DNA from 2 places in the Streptomyces thermocarboxydus genome. Region 2 is predicted to be linked to the other one. Evidence: riboswitches for the same ligand, from Rfam matches in the RefSeq annotation. Region 2 holds a riboswitch; the other holds the start of a gene.

Region 1 (6,993 bases), 4.0 Mb from region 2:
GATGCCGACGCCGCCGCCGGGCGCGTGCGGGTTGAGCCAGAGGCCGTAGCGGTCCGGGTAGAGCGCGCGGGCCACCTCGAGCCCGTCGACCACCTCGTACGAACGGTTCCAGCCGCTGGCGGACAGCTCCTGGGCGGAGGTGACGCAGGGCGCGTAGCCGTGTCCGTCGACCTCCATGGTCCCGTACTGGGCGTCCGGCGAGCCGGCCTGGCCGTGCCAGAGCAGCATCCAGACCCTGCCGGACGCGGGGGTGGCGAGGGCGCGCAGCAAGGCCTCGTAGGCGTCGTAACGCCCGGGCGTCACCTGGCGCAGCATGTGCTCGACCTGTCCGGCCGCCGCGGTGCCAGCGCTCACTTGTATCGCCCCTCCGTACAACACCCTGCCGCCAATGCTCCTAGCTTAAGCCGACGGCCTCCGGCGGTCTGCGGTCAGTGCGCGGAAGGCTGCGCCCGCGGCGCATCGGGCGGGCGCCTCAGGCGCGCTGGTAGAAGGGGCGGACCTTGGCGCGCAGCCAGTCGCCGACCGGGTCCTGGGCCACGTCGAGGACGACGAGGTTGACCGGCCAGCGGGCGGGGCTGCGGCCCAGCGCCCGGCCGAGGGCGTCCAGCGGCAGCGCGCGCGGGTCGCCCTCCCAGTGCAGCAGCTCCACGCCGACGAACAGCACGGGGTCGGCCGTCTCGACGGCGGCCAGGCAGCGGCGGGCGGTCGCGACCACGCCGATGGCGTCGAACTCCTGCGAGGCGGCGGAGAGGAAGTCCACCGGGTCGTCCTGCCAGTCCGGTTCGTACAGCCGGACGCGGCCGCCGCTCGCGGGGCCCTCCAACGGGGAGCGTCCGGCCCGGCACAGCTCGGCCACGGCGGCCGGCGGCAGCGGGACGGCGACCGTGCCGCCCGGGTTGACGACGATGCCGGCCTGCGGCGGCAGTCCGCGGGCGAACTCCACGGCGGGCGCGATGGTGCAGCCCATGTGGGAGCCGACGACCTGGCGGAACTGCTCCTCGGAGCTGAAGACCGGCACGTACGCCTGGCCGTCCAGTTCCATGGTGGGCAGGTCGAGGGGGCCGCTGTGCGGTCCGCCGCCGTTGGGCAGGGGCACCCACACGAAGCTGCGGCCGAGGACCTCGACGATGCGGGCTCCCGCCGAGGGGACGCCGAGGGAGGCGGAGAGCGCCTCCTCCAGTTCGTTGCCGGGCCACCCGCCGTGCGGGTGGAAGTGCGTCCGGTCCGGGATGTCCGCCGGGAAGTCCATCTGTCGCCCACCGTCTGCCTGATGCCACTGCTTGACGGAAAGGCTAGCCGGTCAGCGGTGGAGCCGGTCCCGCACAGGGCGTTCGGGGACCGGTCGGCCGGTGCCCGCGGCCCGGCGCGAGGTGCTCGCCGGCCGGTCGGCCGGAGGGCCGGTCCGGCGTCCGGCATGCCCCGGACGGTCGGCCGGTCCCGCGTCCCGATTCAGGGCATACGCCGACCGGTCAGCCGGTGAAGCCGATCCGGCACCGGGCGCACGCCGGCCAAGTCGGCCTGTGTCGCGGCCCGGCATCGGACTCACGCCGACCGGTCAGCCGAAGGGCCGGCCCCCGCGCAGGGCGTGCGCCGGCCAGTAAACCGAGGGGGCGGCCCGGCACCGGACTCACGCCGACCGGTCAGCCGGTGAAGCCGATCCGGCGCAGGGCGTTCGCGGCGTCCCGGTCGACGAGCACCGCCGAGGCGCAGCCCCCCGGCACCCGGCCGGACTCCACGTCCTCCAGCAGCCGGGCGCACGCCGTGCGGTGCCGGCGGAAGGCGTAACGCGAGACGCCCCGGCCCCGCTCCAGCTGCCCGGCCAGGGCCTCCTCGGGCGGGACGTCGAGGAGCAGCAGGTGCAGCGCGGCCCCGCGGCGGCGGGCCTCGCGGGCCAGCCAGCGCCGCACCCAGGCCTGGGTGCCGCAGTCGTGCACGACGACCGGCCGGCCGGAGCGCAGCACGCGGCGCAGTCCGGCGTAGTGGGCGAGCCGCACCAGGGGCCGGTAGACGGCGTAGGGCAGCAGGCGGGGCATGCGGCGGTCCCAGCGGTCGCGGGCGTCCTGGGAGTCGACCCGTTCGCCGTGCACCGCGCGCCGCATCAGCGTGGACTTGCCGCTGCCGGGCAGCCCGGTGACGACGACGAGGTCGCGGGGGCCGAAGAGCAGGGCGCGCGGGCTGCGGCCCGAGCGGGCCCGCAGGTCCTGGACGAGGGGGACGGGAGCCGCGTCCCGGGCGCCTGCGGCCCGGGACGCGTGCTGCCGAGGCAGCGCGACGCCTGTGGTGCCGGCGTACGCCGTGGGCCTGTTCACCGTGGTCGTCCTCCCCTGGGGCCGGATACGGAGGTCCGATCCCCGCCGCGTGTAAAGAGAAGGTAATGCCAGGTCGCTCTCGGTTGCGTGCTCATTCCGACACAGGCCTGTCACAGCTCCCTGTGACCGAGCCTGCACGAGCCGTTCACCCTCGGCAAGGGCCCCCTGCCGGTGTCCCACGATGCGTGCAATGATGTGCGCGCCAACTGCATACCGGCCGTTTGAATCCGCGCGGGAGAGTCCCCGGCACCTGTGCCGCCGGGGCGCCGAAGGAGCAAGTCCCTCCCTTGAATCTCTCAGGCACCGTTACCGCGCGGGCGAGGCACATCTGAAAAGCGGGCCGCCGTCGCAGTGCTCCGGCGGCCTCACCCAAGGTGCAAGTCCTGACCGCCGTAGGACCGGTGGTCATGGCGAACCTCTCAGGTTCCGATGACAGATGGGGAGGAACGACCTCGCCGTCATGCCCCCTGGGAGACCGACCGATGAGCAGTACCGAACCCCGCCGCACCGCGCTCGATGCCCTGCATCGGTCGCTCGGCGCGACGATGACCGACTTCGCCGGCTGGGACATGCCCCTGCGCTACGGCTCCGAGCGCGACGAGCACACCGCCGTGCGCACGCGGGCCGGCCTCTTCGACCTCTCGCACATGGGCGAGATCACGGTCACCGGCCCGCAGGCCGCCGCCCTCCTCGACCACGCGCTGGTGGGCAACATCTCGGGCGTGAAGCCGGGCCGCGCCCGCTACACGATGATCTGCCGTGAGGACGGCGGCATCCTGGACGACCTGATCGTCTACCGCCTGGGCGAGACCGAGTACATGGTCGTGGCCAACGCCTCCAACGCCCAGGTGGTGCTGGACGCGCTGACCGAGCGGGCCGCGGGCTTCGACGCCGAGGTGCGCGACGACCGCGACGCCTACGCACTGCTGGCCGTGCAGGGCCCCGAGTCCCCGGCGATCCTGAAGAGCCTCACGGACGCCGACCTGGACGGCCTGAAGTACTACGCCGGTCTGCCGGGCACCGTGGCCGGGGTCCCCGCGCTGATCGCCCGCACCGGCTACACCGGCGAGGACGGCTTCGAGCTGTTCGTGAAGCCGGAGCACGCCGTGGAGCTGTGGCAGGCGCTGACCAAGGCGGGCGAGGGCCACGGGCTTGTCCCGTGCGGTCTGTCCTGCCGGGACACGCTCCGCCTGGAAGCGGGCATGCCGCTGTACGGCAACGAGCTGAGCACCTCCCTCACGCCCTTCGACGCCGGTCTCGGCCGGGTGGTGAAGTTCGAGAAGGAGGGCGACTTCGTGGGCCGCGCCGCCCTCGCCGAGGCCGCAGAGCGCGCCGAGAAGAACCCGCCGCGCGTCCTGGTCGGCCTGGTCGCCCACGGCCGCCGGGTGCCGCGCGCCGGGTACGCCGTGGTCGCCGGCGGCGAGAAGATCGGCGAGGTCACCTCCGGCGCCCCCTCCCCCACCCTGGGCAAGCCGATCGCCATGGCCTACGTCGACGCCGCCCACGCGGAGCCGGGCACCGAGGGCGTCGGTGTGGACATCCGCGGCAGCCACGAGCCGTACGACGTCGTGGCGCTGCCGTTCTACAAGCGGCAGAAGTGACACCGTCGTAGCCGGCCTTCGGGCTGCTTCCCGCGCGTCCGCGGCACGGGGGTCCCACCCGTCCGGCCGCTTGGCGTGCCCTCCCCGTCATCAGCAGTTTCCCGCGTACAGGAGAATTCAGGCCATGAGCAACCCCCAGGACCTGCGTTACAGCAAGGAGCACGAGTGGCTGTCGGCCGCCGAGGACGGCGTGGCGACGGTCGGTATCACGGAGCACGCGGCCAACGCGCTCGGCGACGTGGTCTTCGTCCAGCTCCCCGAGGTCGGTGACACGGTGACCGCGGGCGAGACCTGCGGCGAGCTGGAGTCCACCAAGTCCGTCAGCGACCTGTACTCTCCCGTCTCCGGCGAGGTCACCGAGGTCAACGAGGACGTGGTGAACGACCCGGCGCTGGTGAACTCGGCCCCCTTCGAGGGCGGCTGGCTGTTCAAGGTGCGGGTCACCGACGAGCCGGCCGACCTGCTGTCCGCCGCCGAGTACGACGCGTTCATCGCGGGCTGAGGAGCCGACGCCGTATGTCCCTTCTGAACACGCCGCTGCACGAGCTCGACCCGGCCGTGGCCGCCGCGGTCGACGCCGAGCTGCACCGGCAGCAGTCCACCCTCGAGATGATCGCCTCGGAGAACTTCGCCCCGGTCGCGGTCATGGAGGCCCAGGGCTCGGTCCTCACCAACAAGTACGCCGAGGGCTACCCCGGCCGCCGCTACTACGGCGGCTGCGAGCACGTCGACGTGATCGAGCAGATCGCCATCGACCGGGTGAAGGAGCTGTTCGGCGCCGAGCACGCCAACGTCCAGCCGCACTCGGGCGCCCAGGCCAACGCGGCCGCGATGTTCGCGCTGCTGAAGCCGGGCGACACGATCATGGGACTGAACCTCGCACACGGCGGGCACCTGACCCACGGCATGAAGATCAACTTCTCCGGCAAGCTCTACAACGTGGTCGCGTACCACGTGGGCGACGACGGCCAGGTCGACATGGCCGAGGTCGAGCGGCTCGCCAAGGAGAACAAGCCGAAGCTGATCGTGGCCGGCTGGTCGGCGTACCCGCGTCAGCTGGACTTCGCCGCGTTCCGCCGGATCGCGGACGAGGTCGGCGCGTACCTCATGGTCGACATGGCGCACTTCGCCGGTCTGGTCGCCGCGGGCCTGCACCCGAACCCGGTGCCGCACGCCCATGTCGTCACGACCACCACGCACAAGACCCTCGGCGGCCCGCGCGGCGGTGTGATCCTCTCCACGGCCGAGCTGGCCAAGAAGATCAACTCCGCGGTGTTCCCGGGCCAGCAGGGCGGTCCGCTGGAGCACGTGGTCGCCGCCAAGGCGGTCGCGTTCAAGGTCTGCGCCTCGGAGGAGTTCAAGGAGCGCCAGCGCCGCACCCTGGAGGGCGCCCGCATCCTCGCCGAGCGTCTGGTGCGGGACGACGTGAAGGCCGTGGGCGTGGACGTGCTGTCCGGCGGCACGGACGTGCACCTCGTCCTGGTGGACCTGCGGAACTCGGAGCTGGACGGCCAGCAGGCCGAGGACCGGCTGCACGAGGTCGGGATCACCGTCAACCGGAACGCGATCCCCAACGACCCTCGCCCGCCGATGGTCACCTCGGGTCTGCGGATCGGCACGCCCGCCCTCGCCACCCGCGGCTTCACGGCCGAGGACTTCGCCGAGGTCGCGGACGTGATCGCGGAGGCGCTGAAGCCGTCGTACGACGCCGAGGCGCTCCGGGGCCGGGTCGCGGCGCTGGCCGCGAAGCACCCGCTGTACCCCGGTCTGCGGTAATTCCGTCCGCTTTTTGTACGGACGTACGGGGCATCGCGCACACTGGGTCGGTGGGCGCGGTGCCCCGCACCGTGCGGCGCATGAACGATTCACCACCCCGTCCGGCCCACTGAACCGCCCTTCCCCGGTGGACAGCGTCGTCCGCCGAACCCTGAGGAGTCCTCCCGTGGCCATCTCGGTCTTCGACCTGTTCTCGATCGGCATCGGCCCGTCCAGCTCGCACACGGTCGGCCCCATGCGGGCGGCCCGGATGTTCGCCCGGCGGCTGCGCAACGAGGACCTCCTGGACTCCGTCGCCTCGGTGCGCGCGGAGCTGTACGGCTCCCTGGGCGCCACCGGGCACGGCCACGGCACGCCCAAGGCGGTGCTGCTGGGCCTGGAGGGCGACTCGCCGCGCACGGTGGACGTGGAGTCGGCCGACGAACGCGTGGAGAAGATCAAGGACGGCGGGCGGCTGCGGCTGCTCGGCGCGCACGAGATCGGCTTCTCCTTCGACGACGACCTGGTGCTGCACCGCCGCAAGGCGCTCCCCTACCACGCCAACGGCATGACGCTGTGGGCGTACGACTCCTCCGGCGCGGAGCTGCTGGCCAAGACGTACTACTCGGTGGGCGGCGGTTTCGTCGTCGACGAGGACGCGGTGGGCGCGGACCGGATCAAGCTCGACGACACCGTGCTGAAGTACCCCTTCCGCACCGGGGACGAGCTGCTGCGGCTCACCAAGGAGACCGGCCTGTCGATCTCCGCGCTGATGCTGGAGAACGAGCGCGCCTGGCGGACCGAGGAGGAGATCCGCGAGGGCCTCCTGGAGATCTGGCGCGTGATGCGGGCTTGCGTGGAGCGGGGCATGTCCCGCGAGGGCATCCTGCCGGGCGGGCTGAAGGTCCGCCGCCGCGCCGCCACCACCGCCCGCAAGCTGCGCTCCGAGGGCGACCCGCAGGCGCTCGCGATGGAGTGGATCACCCTGTACGCGATGGCGGTGAACGAGGAGAACGCGGCCGGCGGCCGGGTCGTCACGGCCCCGACGAACGGCGCGGCCGGCATCATCCCCGCCGTCCTGCACTACTACATGAACTTCGTGCCGGGCGCCGACGAGGAGGGCGTGGTGCGCTTCCTGCTCGCGGCGGGCGCCATCGGCATGCTCTTCAAGGAGAACGCCTCCATCTCCGGCGCCGAGGTCGGCTGCCAGGGAGAAGTGGGCTCCGCCTGCTCGATGGCGGCGGGCGCGCTGGCGGAGGTGCTGGGCGGCTCCCCTGAGCAGGTGGAGAACGCGGCAGAGATCGGCATGGAGCACAACCTGGGCCTCA
Region 2 (6,993 bases):
CTCGGCCGGGACGAACGGGTGCAGCTGGCCGAACTCGGGCCAGGTGACCGGCTCCATCTCGGTGGTCGCGTTGAGCTTCATGGTGCAGGAGCCCAGCGGGATCATGCCGCGGTCCAGCGCGTAGTCGCGGTCGGCGAGGCGGCGCAGGTAGCGCAGCATGGCCGTCTCGGAGCGGTGCTGGTGGAAGACCGGGTGGGTGAGGAAGTCGTCGGTGCGCAGCAGCGCGTCCGGCAGGGCGTCCCCGGCGGAGGCGTCCAGGGCCTCGACGTCGGCCTCGACGCCGAAGGCGCGCCACACGGCGGCGAGCTGGTCGCGGGTGGTGGTCTCGTCGCAGGCGACGGAGACGGTGTCGGCGTCGACGAGGCGCAGGTTGACGCCGTTGTCGCGGGCGGCGGCGACGACCTCGGCGGCCCGGCCCGCGACCCGTACGGTGAGGGTGTCGAAGTACGCGCCGTGGACGACCTCGGCGCCGCCGGCGCGCAGGCCCTCGGCGAGGATCGCGGCGTAGCGGTGGGTGCGGCGGGCGATGGTCCGCAGGCCCTCGGGACCGTGGTAGACGGCGTACATGCCGGCCATGACGGCGAGCAGCACCTGGGCGGTGCAGATGTTGCTGGTGGCCTTCTCGCGGCGGATGTGCTGCTCACGGGTCTGCAGGGCCAGGCGGTAGGCCTTGTTGCCGTCGGCGTCGACGGAGACGCCGACGAGGCGGCCGGGCAGGCTGCGGGCCATCTTGTCCTGGACGGCCATGTAACCGGCGTGCGGGCCGCCGAAGCCCATGGGGACGCCGAAGCGCTGCGTGGTGCCCACCGCGATGTCCGCGCCCAGCTCGCCGGGGGACTTCAGCAGGGTGAGGGCGAGCAGGTCGGCGGCGACGGTGACGAGCGCGCCGCGCTCGTGCGCCTGGTCGATCACCGGCTTGACGTCCCGGACGGCGCCGGACGCGCCCGGGTACTGGATCAGGACGCCGTTGATCTCACGGCCGTCGAGCTCGGCGGGGATGCCGTCGCTCAGGTCGGCGACGACGACCTCGACGCCGGTCGGCTCGGCGCGGGTCTGGATGACGGCGACGGTCTGCGGCAGGGCGTCCGCGTCGACCAGGAAGAGGCCCTTCTTGTTCTTGCCCATGCGCCGGGACAGCGCCATCGCCTCGGCGGCGGCGGTGCCCTCGTCCAGCAGGGAGGCGCCGGACGTGGGCAGGCCGGTGAGGTCGGCGACCATCGTCTGGAAGTTCAGCAGCGCCTCGAGCCGGCCCTGCGAGATCTCCGGCTGGTACGGCGTGTAGGCCGTGTACCAGGCGGGGTTCTCCATGACGTTGCGCAGGATGACCGGCGGCGTGAAGGTGCCGTAGTAGCCCAGGCCGATCATGGAGCCGAGGACCTGGTTGCGGCCTGCGAGGCCGCGCAGCTCGGCGAGCACGTCGGCCTCGCTGCGGGCGCCGGGCAGGTCCAGGGCGTCGGCGTTCTTGATGACGTCGGGCACGGCGGCGGCGGTCAGCTCGTCGAGCGAGCCGTAGCCCACCTGGGCCAGCATCTTCGCCCGGGCCTCGTGGTCGGGGCCGATGTGGCGCTGCTCGAACGGGATTCCCTGTTCGAGCTCGGAGAGCGGGGTGCGGGGGGCAGTCATTGAGGAGGCCTCCTGGTCCGACGACCTTCGAGGGGCACCACGGCGCAGGTGCCCGGACGGCCTCCCCCTCTGTCATCTCAACCTGAGAGCTTCACCGGAACGCCGCTGGCGGTCCGGTTTTCACCGTCGGTGAGAGCGGAAGCCGTCGACACCCGCCCTGCTTTCCAGAGTGACCTCGTCCGTGCGGTACGTGTGCCTGAGAGATTCCGGGGAGGATTTGCTCCTTCGGCGCCTCCGGTGGTGCCTGGAGGACTCTCCCGCACGGGGTCAGCGGCCGTTGCCAGCGTACCAGCGAGGTCACGACCCCGGCCTTCGAGTGGCCGTTCCGCCGATTGTGCCTTTTTGTAGTGCTATCGGATGAGTTTGCTACGAGTGGAGGGCCCGTGCAGACCGACATCGACCCGCGTCACCTCATCGGCCGCAAGGCGTACGACCGCAACGGCACCCGTATCGGCACGATCGACGAGGTCTACCTCGACGACGCCACCGGCGTGCCGGAGTGGGCGGCGATACGCACCGGCCTGTTCAGCCGGGACGCCTTCGTCCCCCTGGAACCCAGCGAGCTGATCGACGGGACCCTGCACGTGCCGTTCGAACGGTCCCTCATCAAGGACGCGCCGGACTTCGGCGTCGGCCGCCATCTCTCCCCGGAGCAGGAGCTCCAGCTGTACCACCACTACGGCCTGGACGTCGCCTCCCCTCCCCCGCTCCCGGACAGGGACTTCGGCAAGCTGGCGGGCCAGGAGGAGCACACCTGACACCACCGGGGCGACGGTCTCTCGAGCCCTTCCGCCCCACCGGCCTGACGGCCCGCCCTGGCCAGGACACCCGACGCACGAGCCAAGGACCGGCCACGCCCCGCGCCCACGGGCGGCCGCGCGGCCGGGTCGGCCCACAAGCCCGCCCCTGACAGCCCGCCGACGGGGGGCACACCCCGCGGCGAGCCGTCAGCCCCGGACCGAGCCGGTTCCCTCCGCCACGGGCACACCGCCACGGCGCCCGCGGCATCCCGCCGGTGCGACTCACGTGGCCCACCCGCGCCGTCGAAGCGGCAACGCTCACGCTTCCAGCGGCCGAGGCCGCTGTGCCTCCGGTGGTCCCATCGGCGCCGGCAGGTCCGGTGGCGACTCCACCAGTGGCAGCGGCTCCGCTGCCTCCAGCGCCGGGTCGTCCACGCGGAACGTCTTCACGCGGCCCGGTGCCGAGCCGGGGGTCTCGAAGCGGACCGTCACGCGGCCCAGGCCGCTGCCCTGCACCCACCCGTGCCCGTACTCGGCGTGCCGGACGTCACGGCCGGCGGGCCAGCGCCGTTCCACCGGGGCCTCGGGGCGCGGCTCGGGCGCGGGCTCGGACTCCTCGCCCTCGGCGACGTCCTCCGCCGCTCCGCCCGCCGCCTGGGCGAACAGGTCCTCCTGCGTGTAGTCGGCCAGCCCGCTGACGCCGACGCCGAGCAGCCGTACGCCGCCCGTGGTGTCCACCGAGTCCAGCAGCCGCGCCGCCGCCTCGCGGACGACGGCCGGGTCGTCGGTGGGGCCGCGCAGGGTCTCGGAGCGGGTCAGCGTGGAGAAGTCGTACCGCCGTACCTTCAGCACGATGGTGCGTCCGGACAGCCCCGCACCGCGCAGCCGCCGCACGCAGCGGTCGGCGAGCCGCTGCACCTCCAGGCCGACCCGCACCCGGTCATGGATGTCCACGTCGTACGTGTCCTCGACGGACACCGACTTGGTCTCACGCTCGGCGACGACGGGCCGGTCGTCGCGGGCCAGCGCCATCGCGTACAAGGCGTGCCCGTGGGCCTTGCCCAGCAGCCGCACCAGCTCGTCCTCGCCGGCCTCGGCGATCTCGCCGACCGTGTGGATGCCGGCCCGCCGCAGATGGTCACCGGTGGCGGGGCCGACGCCCGGGAGGGTCCGCACCGGCATCGGTTCGAGCATCGCCCGCTCGGTGCCGGGCTCGATGACGACGAGCCCGTCCGGCTTCGCCTGCTCGGAGGCGATCTTCGCCAGCATCTTGGACGCGGCCAGCCCTACGGAGCCGGTCAGTCCGGTGACCGCGCGGATGTCCGCGCGCAGCTTCGTGCCGACCAGCCGCGCCGACCGCTCGTCCCACGCCGTGCCCCCGGCCTCGAGGTCGACGAACGCCTCGTCGAGGCTGAGCGGCTCCACCAGGGGCGACAGGGCACGCAGCAGCGCCATCACCTGGTCGCTGATGGAGCGGTACAGCGCGAACCGGGGCACCAGATACGCGGCGTTCGGCGCGAGCCGCCGCGCCTGCGACATCGGCATCGCGGAGTGCACACCCAGCACCCGCGCCTCGTAGGAGGCGGTGGCGACCACACCACGGGGCCCGAGTCCGCCCACGATCACGGCCTTGCCGCGCAGGCTCGGCTTGGACGCCTGCTCCACCGAGGCGTAGAAGGCATCCATGTCGAGATGCAGGATCGTGGGAGCGGATCTCACATCTCCGATGCTGCCCTACGCCACTGACAACGCCCTCGTCGGGCCGGGGCCCGCGCGCCGCGGACTCAGACCGCGCGGTTCCTGCGCCGGGCCAGCTCGTCCATCGGGTTGTGGCCGATCAGGGTCTCCCCCGTGTCGACCCGCTCGCCGTGCAGCTGCGACAGGGCGTTCTCGACGTCCCGCCACACCACGCCCACGGCGATGCCGAAGACACCCTGGCCGCCCTGGAGCAGGGCGTGGACCTCGTCGGGCGAGGTGCACTCGTAGACCGTGGCGCCGTCGCTCATCAGCGTCATGCGCTCCAGGTCGCTGAAGCCGCGCTCGCGCAGGTGCTGGACGGCGGTGCGGATGTTCTGCAGGGACACGCCCGTGTCCAGGAACCGCTTCACGATCTTCAGCACGACGACGTCGCGGAAGCTGTACAGGCGCTGCGTCCCCGACCCGTGGGCGGGACGCACGCTCGGCTCGACCAGCCCCGTACGCGCCCAGTAGTCGAGCTGGCGGTACGTGATGCCGGCCGCTGCGCAGGCCGTCGGCCCCCGGTAGCCGATCTCCTCGGACACCATGGCCATCGCCCCTCCACCGCTCGGCACAGCCGCCGGCCGCTGCGGAGCGGGATCGATCGCACCGCCACGCGCGGAATGACCCCCGCCCGGGCGGAGCGGAGAGCTCTGGGGAGGATACGGCCCGCCCGCCCCGAAAACGCGTCCGGGGGCACCCCCAGCCGTACCGTCGCCGCTGCTTCTCACACGCCGACCTCCGTCCTTGACCTGCCTCCTCGACGGTAGGCAGTCACCAAGGGTGCGTCAACGATCGCCACACTCGGCACGCCGAGTGATAATCACCCTAAGAGTGGTTTCCCGTGCCCCGTCGCGGGGAAAGGCTAGCCGAATGTCCTCGGCACGGCCCGCGGCCGACGCCGGGGCCCCGGGAAACGGCTCACTGGTTGCTGGTCCCGAAGTCCTCGGGCGAGATCTGGTCGAGGAACTCGCGGAACTTCTCCACCTCGTCCTCCTGCTCGTCAGGGATCGCGATGCCGGCGTCGTCCAGCACCGTGTCGCTTCCGTAGATCGGGGTTCCCGTACGCAGGGCGAGTGCTATGGCGTCGGAGGGACGGGCGCTCACCTCGACACCGCTGGCGAAGACCAGCTCGGCGTAGAACACGCCTTCCCGCAGGTCGGTGATGCGCACTTCCGTGAGCTCCTGTCCCACGGCCTCCAGCACGTCCTTGAACAGGTCGTGGGTCAGCGGCCGTGCGGGCGCCATGCCCTGCTGGGCGAAGGCGATGGCCGTCGCCTCCCCGGGGCCGATCCAGATGGGGAGGTAGCGGTCGCCGCCCACTTCACGCAACAGCACGATCGGTTGGTTGGAGGGCATCTCGACCCGGACACCTACGACATCGAGCTCGTTCACACAGCAACCCTAGGCCGTGCCCGGGACGTTTGGGTAGTCGGGCCGGGATCGGGTGGCCGATCCGGCCGTGCTGTGCTGTTTCCCGAAGGTCCCAGGGCCTCAGGACTGCCGCACGCCGAGCGCCGAGCGCACCAGCGCCGCGTGCAGCTTCATGGTGAGGCCGGCCAGTTCCCTGGTGCGGTCCTCGGCGTGCGCCCTGGTCTGCGGGTTGCGGTGGCGCCGCAGCGGCGCGACGACCTGCTCGACCAGCCCGGCCTCCCGCTCGGCGGCCGCCTTCATGGCGCGCAGATGGCGGGGCTCGATCCCGTACCGCCCCAGTTCCGTCAGCAGCCCGGCGACGGTGACCGCCTCCGCGTCGTACACCCCGTCCCCCACCGGGGCGAGCAGTCCGTACGACTCCCACTCGGCGAGGAGCTGCTCGTCGACCCCCGCGGCGGCGAGCAGCTGGCAGCGTCCGATGCGGGCGGCGGTGGGTGTCTCCGGGGCGCTCCCGTCGGCGGGGTCCTCGCCGTCACCCGGACGGCTCAGCACCGGCAGGGGCGGTGCCTCGCCGCGCTCCATGGCCGCCAGGTGCTCCCGGATCACCTTGAGCGGCAGGTAGTGGTCGCGCTGCATGCGCAGCACATGGCCGAGACGCTCGACGTCCTCGGCGCTGAACTTCCGGTACCCCGAGGGGGTGCGGCGCGGCTCGACGAGCCCTTCCGACTCCAGGAAGCGGATCTTGGAGATGGTGACCTCGGGGAACTCCTCGCGCAGCACGTTCAGCACCGCGCCGATGCTCAGCAGTCCGGTGTCCGTGACGGCGGCGCCGTGGCCGGCGCCGCCGCTCGGTGTCTGCACCATCGACCCTTCCTGGAGTCCCCCGGACCGCGGCCGGGGGCGGTCAGTAGTTCTGCTGGCTCGCGTAGAAGACCAGCCGGTACTTGCCGATCTGCACCTCGTCGCCGTTGGACAGGGCGACCTGGTCGATCCGCTCGCGGTTGACGTAGGTGCCGTTCAGGCTGCCGACGTCGGCGACCGTGAACGAGCCGTCCGGGCTGCGGCGGAACTCCACATGGCGCCGGGAGACCGTCACGTCGTCGAGGAAGATGTCGCTCTGCGGGTGACGGCCGGCCGTGGTCAGGTCGCCGTCCAGCAGGAAGCGGCTGCCCGAGTTCGGCCCGCGGCGCACGACCAGCAGGGCGGAGCCCACCGGCAGCGCGTCGACGGCGGCCTGCGCCTCCGGGGAGAGCGCGGGCACCTGGTGCTGGCCCGTCGCCTCGGAGTCGTAGGCCTCGATGCCGGAGATGGAGATCGTGGACGTCGTCTCGGAGGGGCGCTCCGGGGTGACGCCCGGCTTCAGGGGGGCACCGCAGTTCGAACAGAAGCGGCTGTTCTCCGCGTTGCGGTTGCCGCACCTCGAACACACCAGGGCCGACATGGACGGATCCTCCTGCCGCGGCTGCCCGCCGGGGGCGTGGGACGCGTACGGACCGGAGTGACCTCCGCCCGCACCTGG

What was found. Region 2 has a riboswitch for glycine ahead of gcvP (aminomethyl-transferring glycine dehydrogenase). Riboswitches for the same ligand answer to the same signal wherever they lie in the genome.
Region 1: it holds a riboswitch for glycine, as region 2 does, so the genes downstream of both, gcvT (glycine cleavage system aminomethyltransferase GcvT) here and gcvP (aminomethyl-transferring glycine dehydrogenase) in region 2, are expected to answer to the same signal.

What each region holds. Positions count from the first base shown of each region.
Region 1 is NZ_CP058273.1:5,003,429-5,010,421, reverse strand. It holds gene AY578_RS23235 (enhanced serine sensitivity protein SseB C-terminal domain-containing protein) at 1-354, opposite strand, end outside; gene AY578_RS23230 (enhanced serine sensitivity protein SseB) at 473-1,249, opposite strand; gene AY578_RS23225 (AAA family ATPase) at 1,641-2,309, opposite strand; glycine riboswitch at 2,532-2,631, shown strand; glycine riboswitch at 2,632-2,755, shown strand; gene gcvT (glycine cleavage system aminomethyltransferase GcvT) at 2,792-3,910, shown strand; gene gcvH (glycine cleavage system protein GcvH) at 4,035-4,412, shown strand; gene glyA (serine hydroxymethyltransferase) at 4,427-5,686, shown strand; gene AY578_RS23205 (L-serine ammonia-lyase) at 5,853-6,993, shown strand, end outside.
Region 2 is NZ_CP058273.1:992,933-999,925, forward strand. It holds gene gcvP (aminomethyl-transferring glycine dehydrogenase) at 1-1,623, opposite strand, end outside; glycine riboswitch at 1,798-1,893, opposite strand; gene AY578_RS04685 (PRC-barrel domain-containing protein) at 2,007-2,381, shown strand; gene AY578_RS04690 (DNA polymerase IV) at 2,682-4,082, opposite strand; gene AY578_RS04695 (MerR family transcriptional regulator) at 4,148-4,831, opposite strand; gene AY578_RS04700 (bifunctional nuclease family protein) at 5,022-5,495, opposite strand; gene ftsR (transcriptional regulator FtsR) at 5,595-6,338, opposite strand; gene AY578_RS04710 (FHA domain-containing protein) at 6,379-6,993, opposite strand, start outside.